DNA from 4 places in the Shewanella seohaensis genome. Region 1 is predicted to be linked to each of the others. Evidence: predicted binding sites of a transcription regulator. Region 1 holds the regulator's gene; each other region holds the start of a gene.
What was found. The regulator sigma-54, encoded in region 1, starts transcription at its own class of promoters, with help from an activator protein. The targets are predictions, from matches to a motif close to GTTGGCACGNNNNTNGNNT.

Region 1 (3,116 bases):
GCTGCCAATCAGCGGCAACGGAAGATTATCGACACAATAGTAGCCGAGATCTTCAAGCACTCTTAGTGCGACCGATTTGCCTGAGCCTGAGCGCCCTGACACTATGACCAGTTTCATCCAGTGATTACCTGATAGAGTTCCGTTTCATCATGCGTCTTGCGCAATTGCTTCAATATTTGTTTGTCGCTGAGCTTTTCAGCCATGCAGGACAAAGTGCTTAAGTGCTGTTGACATTGGTCAGCAGGCACCAGCAGCGCAAATAAAATGTCGACAGGTTGTTTATCGATAGCATCAAAGGCTATCGGCTCCTCACATTTCACCAATATGGCTATGGGTTGTGTTATATCGGTTAATCGACCATGTGGAATGGCGATGCCGTTACCTATACCTGTGCTCCCCATCTTTTCGCGCGCCACTAGGCTTTCGAAGATCTCTTGAGATGAGAGGGTGGGGTACTGGGCAGCGGCTAAGTCGCTGATAAGTTCCAGTACCTTTTTCTTACTGCCCGGAGTGGCGCAGGTCGTGCATTCCGGCCGCAGTATGGTACGAAGTTCCATTGCTAGTGTTTTGTTAACTTCTCTTTGTGTTTAATAACCTGACGATCAAGCTTGTCTATCAGGACGTCTATGGCAGCATACATATCTGCATGCTCTGAAGTCGCGAAGACTTCACCACCGGTGAGGTTGATTCTCGCTTCGGCAATTTGTTGCATTTTCTCAACATTGAGCACAACGTGCACATTATTGATCTGTTCGAAATGACGTTCAAGTTTTGAAAACTTTTCCTCAACATAAGCCCGTAACGATTCAGTAATCTCGATATGGTGTCCACTCAGGTTTATTTGCATATAAACGTCCTCCGATTTCCACTTTAGGCTATAAACTTTTACGCTGATTGGAAGGGGGAATAAGCATCGCTTCTCGGTACTTCGCAATGGTTCTGCGCGCAACGTTAATTCCCTGTTCTGCCAGAAGCTGTGCCATCTTGCTGTCGCTTAATGGTTTTTTCTGGTTTTCCGCTGCAACCAGTTTCTTAATGAAGGCTCTGATTGCCGTGGATGAGCACTCACCGCCATCATCAGTCCCGACGTGGCTTGAGAAGAAATATTTTAGTTCAAAAAGTCCCTTTGGGGTATGCATGTATTTTTGTGTGGTCACCCGTGAAATGGTGGACTCATGCATTTCTACCGCCTCGGCGATATCGTTCAGGACCATAGGTTTCATGGCTTCTTCACCGTATTCGAAGAAGCCCTGTTGATATTGCACTATGCAGTTTGCCACTTTGAGCAGTGTTTCGTTACGGCTTTCAAGGCTTTTGATAAACCACTTGGCTTCTTGCAGATGCCCGCGGATAAATTGGCTATCGGCTTGGCTTTTGGTGCTGCGTGCCATGGCTGCATATTGCTGATTAACATTGATTTTTGGCATGCAGTCTGGATTTAACTCGACCACCCAGCGACCGTTTTTCTTCGACACCGATACATCGGGGATGACATATTCTTCATCAACAGGGGTGATGAGCAAACCGGGGCGAGGGTTTAAGGTTTGGATCAGCGCTATGCTGTCCCTTAACTCGTCCTCTTTAAGTTTGGTCTTACGCATCAACAACCTAAAGTCGCGGGCAGCGATCAGATCTAAATGATCTTTGATCAACATGCGGGCGTTTTCGAGGTGTGGGGTATCCGGCGAAAAATGGGAGAGTTGGATAAGCAGACATTCGCTTAAATCCCTTGCGGCGACACCAACGGGATCGAAGTGTTGAATACGCTTGAGTACGGCTTCGACTTCATCCAGTTCAATCTCTGGATTGCCCATGGCCTCGAGGATATCTTCAGTACTTTGAGTGAGATAACCTTGATCGTCGATGGCATCAATAATCGCGGTGGCGATGGCTAAGTCGGTTTCAGAGAAGGGCGTGAGGTTTTTCTGCCATTCTAAATGTTCGTACAGGCCTTCACTGGTTTCCCCTTGGAAGGGCATGTCATCTTCACGGCTGGCACCAGAACCTGAGTTTGGCGAGGCGGTAAAGACTTCATCCCAAGTGGTGTCCATGGGCAGTTCTTCGGGCAGAGATTCTTTGGTCAACGACTCGGCAATGTCCACGGTGGAATTGTCTTGTTCCTGTGGTTGGGCCGTCGTTTCGCTAAAGTCGGTATCGGCGATATCTTGCTTACGTTCGGTAGGCGCGTCGAATTGCTCCTCTTCCAGCTCGAGAAGAGGATTAGAGTCTAAGGCTTGCTGGATCTCTTGCTGCAGTTCCAATGACGACAATTGCAACAGACGAATGGCCTGTTGAAGTTGTGGCGTCATGGTTAACTGTTGACCCAGTTTGAGCTGGAGTGACGCTTTCATGTTACCGCTGATCCCTACGTTATTATTTTGAATTTAGGCCGCTTGTTATCATATTGATGGCGCTTACTAAGCCAAAATCCAAGGCTAATTGGCTCTGTTTAAGTAACTATAGCCTGAATTGTTCACCTAAGTACACAGCCCTAACTTGCTGATTGTCTAAGATCTCTGCGGGAGTTCCTTCGGCAATCAGGTTTCCGTGACTAACAATGTAGGCATGTTCACAGACGTCTAAGGTCTCGCGCACATTGTGGTCTGTGATCAGTACCCCAAGGCCTCGGCTCTTGAGTTGTTCGATGATTTTCTTGATATCGATAACCGAAATCGGGTCGACACCGGCGAAGGGTTCATCGAGCAGAATAAACTTAGGATTGGCCGCTAAAGCGCGGGCAATTTCGACACGGCGACGTTCACCGCCCGATAACGACATGCCTTGGCTATCGCGAATATGGGTGATATGGAACTCTTCGAGCAGATGTTCCAGCTCTTCTTCGCGTTGATCGCGATTGAGCTCTTTACGGGTTTGCAGTACCGCCATGATATTGTCGTGCACGCTCAGCTTGCGAAAGATACTGGCTTCCTGTGGCAGGTAACCAATACCTTTGCGGGCGCGCAGGTGCATGGGATCGGCGGTTAAATCATCATCGTCGATAAAGATATGGCCTTTATCGCTTTTGACTAAGCCCACGACCATATAGAAGGTGGTGGTTTTACCCGCGCCGTTTGGGCCGAGTAGGCCGACGACTTGACCCGTTTTCACCGTCAGGC
Region 2 (3,116 bases), on a different contig from region 1:
ACATGTCGATGGGCTTACGGAAATGGTAGCCCGCGTATTTAGACAAGAGTTTATCGAGGTGAGGATTCGGTAGGCCATCGGAGAGGAAAATAAACTCCACATCCGCAATGGCGCTGGACTCGAGTAAGGCTAAGTAATCCTCACGGCTTAGACGGGGCAGCTCAATGATCGCCACATCGATACGATTGGCCTCCAGCTGACTAATCCAAGATAAATCATCGGTACTGCGTAGCTTGTTGTAGGTCTGCGCGCCCTCGAGCTGCACTAATGCCTGCTCGGTCTCGAAGTCCTGTAGATGATAGAAAAGCGTTGGTCGGATCATCTTGTGCCACTCCCTGTGAATGAAGCACCACTGTATGCCAGCCGTGAAATTTTAACAATCTCAACGGTAAGAGTTGCCGATAATAAGCGAGGCACTGGCGACAATGGATAAATATTATCAGTTAAATCAAGTTATTAAATTATCATTAAAAAGTGAACGAAATATGCATAGAAGCTGAATGAAACTGAAATTTCCATAAAATGTTGGGCAATCCGTGTCGGCGGAGCAGCCCAAACTACCACAGGAGGTCTTTATGACGTCTAATGTTGCGCAACATCAGACCGAGTTGAGCGCCGATATTAAGCTGGTTAATGAGTTAATCGAGCTGACCCAAACTGGCGTGGATTTTTATACTCGGGCCAATACCACTGTCGATGACTACAGCCTAAAACGCATTTTTATTGCCCAAATCAAGACGTATCAAGGGATGCTGGCGCGATTTAGGCAACTGCTCGCCCAAACATTACAACAAATGGGCCCGCACATAGGCCCGCACTCAGTGCCGTCGTCGCAGACTCGGCCCTATGCCGATGTCGATGCTTTACTTATTAAACAACAACTCGCCGATGCCCTCGCCGTGCTCTGCGAGCTTGAGCGTCAGCGCCTTAATCACCTCAAACAGTTAATTAAAAAGGCCTATCACCCAAGGTTAATCAGCCAATTGGCCGAGGATATTGCCTGGCTACAAATCCATTTAGATACCCTACACCTGCGTAGCCAAGCCCTGTAAGGCAGCAATGCCAGCCAATAACGCGGCCAACTGAGCCGCGTTTTTGTTGCCTGCGATCTATTTGAGCTTAACGCCTATCCCACTTAAGCCAAACCGCTTAATCACCCTCGGTAATATTTACATTTTGTCGGTAAAAAGCGCCGAGCTTGCTTTTGGATTTAACAGCCGAAACGAGCCAAAAATAAATATAATCAGTTTAAAATCAATCATATAAAAACATTGGCACGATTCGCGCTTTAGTTACTTCGAGATAACAACGGAGGATATCATTATGAAAAACACGACAACTTTAGCTTTAACCACCTTACTTGTCGGTTCTATCAGTTTAAATGTGGCCGCCGCACAGGATTGGAAAGACGATGCCAAAGATGCTTGGCTAGATGGCAAGGCCGAAACGACTTTGTTGCTCAATACTAACCTCAACTCCTTTGACATTATGACCGACGTGAAAAACGGCCATGTCACCTTAACCGGTCAAGTGGAGAGCAGTGTCGATAAGGCGCTCGCCGCTGAGCTCATCAAAAGCTTAGATGGGGTAAAAGGGGTCGATAACAAGTTAACCGTGATGAAACAAGACGAAGGCACCAATGAGGTGGTGAAGACCTTAACCGACTCTAAGGTCGCAACGGTCGTAAAAACCCGTCTGTTGTTCTCGACCGACGTATCGGGCACCCAAATTAACGTCGACGTTGCCGATGGCGTAGTGACCTTACAGGGTGAAGTGGCTAGCGATGCCGAGCGTCAATTAGCCCTGACCATTGCTAAAAATACCGATGATGTGAAAAAGGTCGTCGATAAAATCAAAGTCAAAACCTCATAATGGTCCTGACATTCAGCCCTTGCTAATTCAGCTCTTGATAACTCAGCTGTTGGTAACTCAGCTGTTGGTATTAGTCACTCGGGCAAAAACCACAAAACCAGCTTCGGCTGGTTTTGTTTTATCGGCGCGATGTTATGTTCATCATGCCTTAGGCTTCGGCTTCCTGTTCGAGGCAGAAGCTAAATTCATAAAAATGTTGGCCATTTTCGATGCTTATCGCCATAGTGCCATATAACCCAACGAGTTCACCCGCGCCAGAATGGGGGACAACCTCAAGGTGTAAACGGTTTTGCCCATCGGTCATAATGCCAAAATGTTGCAGCACAAAACTGCCCTGTCTGCCGCACAGCTTACCCACGACTTGCTCTATCGCCACGTAACCTGCCGAGCCTTTTACTGCCGTCATGGCACTGAGCATTTCACCTTGGCTGCGGGCTTCTAGCTCACCATAAAAGCTTTTATCTAAGGTCATTCTGCCCAAGTTCACGCCACCCACACCTGTGGCATAGGCACTCTCGGGATTGAGCTTAACATCAAATTTGCCCGTGACTTTGGTCATTTCCATGACTCGCTCCTTGTTTTAATTTTATGCTTTATGCCAAAACCTAAGCTTTCCCAGCCGCTAGGTGAAATAAATACCTCAGCCGTAGCTGAGGTAAAATTAACTTAGCATAAGCCCAGATATAAACCTAATGCAGTGCTTTGATTTCCGACTCACTTACACCGACTTCAAGGGTGTTCGCCACGTTAGGCTCCTCTGCCATAGGTTGGCCCGCCGCCCTGTCGCGGTAGGTAATGGCGACTTTATATGGCGCCTCAAAGGGATACACAGGCTCGATATTATCGACTTCGATGCGATCGCCAATAAATACACTGCCTAAGTGCACTAATCGATTTTGAGCATAATCTAAGCTAAACAAGCCAAGGTACCAAAATACCCCCGAACCTTGATTCGTGACGATATAAGGTGCCACAAAGGGCATGGTTTGCTGCTTAGGATCGTCCTGTAATGGCGCATCACTTTGGGTATCAGGCTCTAATGCTGGGTCAAAATTAAGCGGCGTAATCCGCATATAATCCAGCAATACCCTGCCCTTTTCATCACCTTGTTGATAATCCCCCAGCGCAAATTCCGTTTGTTTGATTTTAATAAAGTGCGTCAAGACCACTGGCAGTTGGCTATCGGGCAGCTTTACTTCAAAGGGATTGGCCGTATTCAAACTAAAGAGTTTCAGCATCACCTC
Region 3 (3,116 bases), on a different contig from region 1:
ACTCGGCTATTTTGCCTGCAGAGTTTGCGCTTCAGTACGGGATGTTATTGATGGTCCCAAGACAAATTAGACACTATGCGGCAAGGTTCGCAGCGAAAGTGGAACATATCTAATAGTGGCTCGTCGAGTTTCCAGTCGTGACTGCCACAGCGTGGGCAGGGGCGAGCTAACTCGGATTGCAGATCCTGTCCCCCGACGCGATACAAATAATAGTAAGTGGGGATTTTGGTCAGGTATTCGATTCGGCCGCGTAAATCCCAACCCCTCCTAAATAAATCACTGTTAGGGCTGGATAATTCTTCTAGCGCAGCAAATTCTGCCTTAGTGGCAGCCGCCATTTGTAACTCATCACAGGCTTGCCACTCGGTTTGCCAGCGGATAACCCGTTTATGATCGCCATTAAAGGTGGCGGGGATTTGGTACAGCGGAATGGGCAATAGGTTATCGCCACTTCGCAGGGGCGAGCACATATGCACATAGCTAGTGTAGAGCAGCTGCCAGCTGGGTGGCTCAGTATTACTCACCTCAGAATTAATATCCTGACCGATGAATTTTTCGCGTGGCGCCAGTAGCTTAGCCTCGGTTAATTCCGCCAGCGCTTTTTTCACCCAAGGGCTGTGATAGCGATGATTCAAACTGTTTTTTTCTGGCGTGAGTAGGCGTACTCGAAATTCGCCCTCATTAAAGGCCACGGCAAATTCGCGGCCAAGGATTTGGCCATTAGCGCGGTAAGCTTCGAGTAATTGATTGATGGCACGTTCTGCCGCACTGATGGTGGTATCGGCAAAGCATTCAAAGCGCAATTCGGTGACAAACATTAAGCGGATTTTCCTTGGGATTCGAGTTGAGTGACACGTTGTTTCAGCTCGATAAGTTCATTTTTGAGTTGCATGATCTCGTTGTTTTTTAACGCGAGAGCTTGCTCAATGCCCTGTTGTAACTGGGCTAACTGTTGCGCCAGTGTGGCGACTGTGAGTGGCGAAGCTTCGGCGGTATGAGTCTCTTCAACCACGGGCTGTGATTGGGCCGCTAAACGCTCACGCTCGGCTTTGGGTATCGATTTAAACTGCTGTAATCCTTGGATTAACAGCGGCATGGGGATTTTGTTACCGACGCGGCTTTTTATCAAGGCAAGGCTTGGGGTTTTACCGCTGGCTTCGAGTGCGCACGCTGCTGCTAACACTTGGTCAATCGGACTCATAATAAGTGAAATTCCTTAATCTATATCGTGTTTTTCACTAACTTACTGTGATGTGGTTATTTTAGTTCTTATAAATCAATGTATTGCCGTTTGGCATTGATTTTGCTTTTTAAGCATTTTTATAACAAGTACACAGGAAGTCATAATATGAACGCAAATATTAATCGCAAACTCATCGCGGTCACGTTTTTAGGGTTAGCAAGCTTAGGTCTTAGCGGTTGTGTGGTCAATGTCGGTGACAGTGAATCTAAGTGGGATAGCAACGAATCTTGGGAAAAAACACAGGACAAAAACCGCAATAATCTGACTAAGCTCAGCCTTGGTATGAGCAAAGACCAAGTGATGACCCTGATGGGCGCCTCGGACTTTAGCGAATCTTATCTGCAGCAGAAAGACGGCCAAGCCGATAAAGAAGTGTTGGTACTCTTTTATCGCACCCAGCATACCCACAGTGACGGTAAAACCACTAAGGATGAATGCACGCCAATCGTCTTAAGTAATAGTGTGTTAGTCGGTTGGGGCGACACCGCCTACAGCAAAATTTAACGACTCAACGCAACTCGCCATGAAGTGATTCAGTGTTAGCCCTAAGCCATTAGGGCTTTCTTAACTGCACATCGAGCTGCTCGATAAGTTCGGTCCACTGGGCATCGGCCTCTAATGCTTCGGTCAGAAAATTCTTTTGCGCCTGCGTCCAAAATGGCGCTTCGGTTAAGTGTGTCTCTGGGGGAAGTTGATGGGCTGCAATAAACTGCCCTATGGCTTGAGCTTGATTGGCTAATCCCAACTGTTCAAATAGATGACTCAAATCGACTGGCGTTGTATCCATGCTCGCATCCTCTCTGTGTGCCTTTATTTAGGGTATGCAACTCACTGAAAAATGCAATCTATGATTAAAATTTGCACTTTTTAGTTTCCTTGATACAGTGATAATTACTCCTAAGAGTGTGATCTAAATCAAGGAATTCTAATAATGGACAATAATACCTTGGATGAGTGCCGTGCAGTTTATCTCACCGCCGAAGATTTACGCCTCGCCGCTTCGATTCTCTACAACGCCTATCATGACGACCCTTTCTTTGTGGATGCTTTATCCACTTCAGACAAATTCGCCTACGAACAAAAATTACGTGCCGCAATCCGTGAAGAGTTGAATGCGCTCTGGCAGGAAAAGCAAGCCTTAATCGGGCTGTTTGATCAAACACGCTTAGTCGGTGTTGCCTGTGTGGTCACTCAGGAAGTACCCCTCGGGGAGGGCCGCTATTGGCACTGGCGACTCAAGATGTTGCTTGGTACGGGTTGGCAATCGACTCAGGCGATGATGAAGAAAGAATCGAGCATCGTCGAGCTGCTACCGAGCGAACACTGCGGGATCCTACAATTTATTGCCCTTGCGCCCAATGAGCAGGGAAAGGGATTAGGCCATCAACTCGTGCAAGCCGTAGTAAGTTGGTGCGATGAGCAGCCCGAACTTGAGGGGATTGGGGTCTTTACTACTCAAGAAGCCCATAGCCAGTTATTTATGCAACATGATTTTGTCTCCTTCGGAGAATTGAGCATAGGCAATGTGGCCGGACAATTACTTTTTTACACGGGCCTACAAGATGAATGAACCTTACCGCTCCTTCGCTGAGTTTTACCCTTTTTACCTCTCACAGCACCAAGACTTAAGCTGCAGGCGATTGCACTTTATTGGCAGTTTTTTGGTACTCCTGTTATTCGTCGCTGCGCTGGTTTTCGCAAATGGTTGGCTTTTACTGTTTATCCCCCTAGTGGGATATGGTTTTGCTTGGGTGGGACACTTTGTGTTTGAGCATAATCGCCCCGCGACATTCCAATATCCCTTGTACAGTTTGATGGGTGATTGGGTGATGTTTGCACAAATTCTCACTGGTAAGTTGAAGTGCTAAATGTC
Region 4 (3,116 bases), on a different contig from region 1:
AAACGGCAAGCTCTTGAGATTTACCATCGACAAGACCGCTGGCCTTAATGGTGTAATTACCGGCACCGACAGGATCACCATTTTTATTTAAACCATCCCATGTCACAGGGATATTGCCGCCAGCACTGCCATCGATGTTAAAGGTGCTAACAACTTGATTTTTATCATCCAGTACACGCACGTTAATCACAGGAATTTTATCCGGCGTACTCACCACGCCACTCAGGGTGGGGCTTTCGGCTGACACATTGCCGGTATCGGTTGGGATCAATACCTTACGTCCAACTAATCCCGATGCTTGCAGCGCCTGACTCGATGTCATCACGCTGTTTAAATTAACAATCTCATCATTGAGCTTTGAAATACCATCCACGGTAGAAAAGGATGCCATTTGCGCAATCATCTGGTCGTTATCGACAGGCTTAAACGGATCCTGCATCGACAACTGCTGACTGAGTAATGAGAAAAAATCTTCTTGAGTCAGCTGCTTACCTTTTGCTTCTGGCACAACAGATTCGCTGGGCAAACGGATCCCATCTAAAAATGGATTGCCGGTTGATGTACTCGTTGTGTTCGTGGTATTAGTCGCTACCGTATTCGATTGGCTCTTAGTTTGAGTCGTCTGAGCCGTATTCTGGCTAAGTTGGTTAATGAGGCTCACAGCTTACCTCCTAAATCGCGCATGTTATTTACCCATCCCAAGTGTCTGTTGCAGCATAGATTTTGCGGCTTCAGCGACTTGAACATTCATCTGATATGAGCGAGAGGCAGAAATCATATCCGCCATTTCTTCCATGACGTTCACATTCGGCTTATAAATAAAACCATCCGCATCCGCCATCGGGTGATCGGGCGAATACTCTTTTAATAGGGGTTTATCGCTCTCAACGATGCCTTTTACTGCAACACCTTGAGAAGCTTGCTGTTGGCTCTGCGCTTTGGCCATTTCAGCTTCAAAAATGGGATGACGTGAGCGGTAAGTTTTATCAATACTGCTAGAAACAGAATCGGCGTTAGCGATGTTACTCGCCGTGGTATTGAGCCTGACGGACTGGGCTGACATACCAGAGCCAGCCACATCAAAAATGCTAAATAAACTCATGATTAATCCCCTCTCAGCGCTTTTTTCATGCCGCTAAACTTACTGTCCAAAAATCCCAGAGACATTTGATATTCGAGCGCATTTTGCATAAATGCCGACTGTTCCTGTTGAATATCCACTGTATTGCCATCTCCAGTATCTGGCTGATTTGGCACACGGAACTTCACGTATTGTCCCGTTAACTGTGCGAGGCCAAAATGCTGCTCATCGCCTGTCATCTCAAGGCTATTGCGTTGCTGTTGCTGGGTTTTCGCAATATTTAAGGCCGCAGAAAAATCGACGTCACGGGCTTTATAATGTGGCGTATCGGCGTTTGCGATGTTGCTTGAAATCACTTCGGCACGTTCGGCACGTATCCCCAAAGTGAATTGGTGCACACCTAGTGCCTTATCAAAATTAATCGCCATAAAATTGCCTCCATCGTGACTCTCACGGGAATAAAGCAATTCATGTGCCAAAAAACAGAAACTATCAGAAATGTGTAGAAATGGGGTTTGGCGAGGTAAAAAATTACCGACTCATGTCGGTAATTTTTATTTAATTTCAGAATATTAAGTCTTTTTCTGGTAATAGATGCCAGGGTTGCAACGAACCATATCAAACTCATCCGTCAGACCCGCAATCGACTCTGACGCACCGAGAAAGAGTATGCCCTTCGGATTTAAAGCGGCAGCGAATTGCCGCAAAATTTTTGCTTTTGCCTCTGGGGCAAAATAGATCAGCACATTTCGACAGAAGATAATGTCGAACTTGCCGAGTAAGGTGTAACTCTCAAGTAAGTTATGGGCGCGAAAATTGACTAAACGCTTAACGTTATCCTTAACTCGCATATTGCCAGAGGGCAAAGCATCAAAAAACTGGCGCTTACGCTCCTCGGATAAGCCACGCGCTAACGCCAAACTATCGTATTCGGCATTTTTACAACGTTCCAGCATCGAAGGCGAAAGATCGGTTGCTTGAATCGAGGCGCCGCCCGGCAAAGCTCCCGGCTTCTTCTGTTGATATTCTAAGATAGTCATTGCCAACGAATAAGGCTCTTGGCCAGACGAGCAGGCAGCGGACCATATTTTTAATGGACGCCCCAACTTACTGTATTCAGGTAACAACACATTATTGAGCAACTCAAACGGATAACGGTCACGAAACCATAAGGTTTCATTAGTTGTCATGGCGTCGATCACTTCTGCCCGTAAGGCTCGCTCCGTGGGCTTCATCGAATGTTTTACCACATCGGATAACGAAGGCAGATTATATTTGCCCATCAAAGGAGCAAGACGGCTACGTACTAGGTATTGTTTATTTTCCCCCAGTACGATGCCGCTGTGTTGTTCTAGGAACAACCTAAATTGATTATATTCGGCTTCAGCGAGTGATTTGTCAGGCACATTCACGTCCTAGATCCTATAGCAAGCACCCAAATAAGTGCCAACAATCATGTAATAAGGGCTAGATTATAGCGTAAAGCGCTACTAGGCACTAACCCACACTTTCACTACAAACTTAAATGCTTGTTCACTGCTGCCGCTAATTCATCGGGATTGAATTTCGCGATAAAGTCGTTGGCACCTACTTTTTGCACCATGGCCTGGTTGAACACGCCGCTGAGTGAAGTATGCAAAACAACCTTAATATGCTTAAGTTTTGGATCGTCGCGGATTTCTGCCGTTAAGGTATAACCATCCATTTCAGGCATTTCGATATCGGAAATAATCAATGGGATTTCTTCCGCGACATTGTTCATTTCACCTGCAATCGCCTTTAACTTGTCCAATGCTTCGCGGCCATCTTTTGCCGTATCAATCTGTAAGTTTAATGATTCCAACGCGCGAATAATCTGCTTACGAGCCACAGCCGAATCATCAATCACCATAATGTGATAATGCTGACTTCTATCGATAGTGAGCTGCTCATTCACTTCTTCACTAATCGCGGTTTTTACTGGGGAGATTTCATCAAGAATCTTTTCAACATCGAGAATTTCGACTAACTCGCCTTCAATTTCAGTCACCGCCGT

Region 2: the regulator sigma-54 is predicted to act here: its motif matches at 1,271-1,289, upstream of L2713_RS02690 (BON domain-containing protein).
Region 3: the regulator sigma-54 is predicted to act here: its motif matches at 1,291-1,309, upstream of L2713_RS02785 (DUF3192 domain-containing protein).
Region 4: the regulator sigma-54 is predicted to act here: its motif matches at 1,543-1,561, upstream of flgB (flagellar basal body rod protein FlgB).

Annotation. Positions count from the first base shown of each region.
Region 1 is NZ_JAKILE010000001.1:465,452-468,567, reverse strand. It holds gene rapZ (RNase adapter RapZ) at 1-117, opposite strand, end outside; gene ptsN (PTS IIA-like nitrogen regulatory protein PtsN) at 114-557, opposite strand; gene hpf (ribosome hibernation promoting factor) at 560-847, opposite strand; gene L2713_RS02040 (RNA polymerase factor sigma-54) at 876-2,351, opposite strand; gene lptB (LPS export ABC transporter ATP-binding protein) at 2,458-3,116, opposite strand, start outside.
Region 2 is NZ_JAKILE010000002.1:106,411-109,526, reverse strand. It holds gene L2713_RS02700 (sigma-54 interaction domain-containing protein) at 1-322, opposite strand, end outside; gene L2713_RS02695 (PA2169 family four-helix-bundle protein) at 576-1,052, shown strand; gene L2713_RS02690 (BON domain-containing protein) at 1,324-1,872, shown strand; gene L2713_RS02685 (DUF3224 domain-containing protein) at 2,021-2,437, opposite strand; gene L2713_RS02680 (hypothetical protein) at 2,562-3,116, opposite strand, start outside.
Region 3 is NZ_JAKILE010000002.1:138,534-141,649, forward strand. It holds gene L2713_RS02775 (Zn-ribbon-containing protein) at 45-818, opposite strand; gene L2713_RS02780 (hypothetical protein) at 818-1,201, opposite strand; gene L2713_RS02785 (DUF3192 domain-containing protein) at 1,349-1,747, shown strand; gene L2713_RS02790 (DUF2789 domain-containing protein) at 1,797-2,030, opposite strand; gene L2713_RS02795 (GNAT family N-acetyltransferase) at 2,175-2,813, shown strand; gene L2713_RS02800 (Mpo1-like protein) at 2,806-3,111, shown strand.
Region 4 is NZ_JAKILE010000004.1:114,165-117,280, forward strand. It holds gene flgD (flagellar hook assembly protein FlgD) at 1-661, opposite strand, end outside; gene flgC (flagellar basal body rod protein FlgC) at 686-1,102, opposite strand; gene flgB (flagellar basal body rod protein FlgB) at 1,105-1,509, opposite strand; gene L2713_RS05985 (CheR family methyltransferase) at 1,654-2,493, opposite strand; gene L2713_RS05990 (chemotaxis protein CheV) at 2,595-3,116, opposite strand, start outside.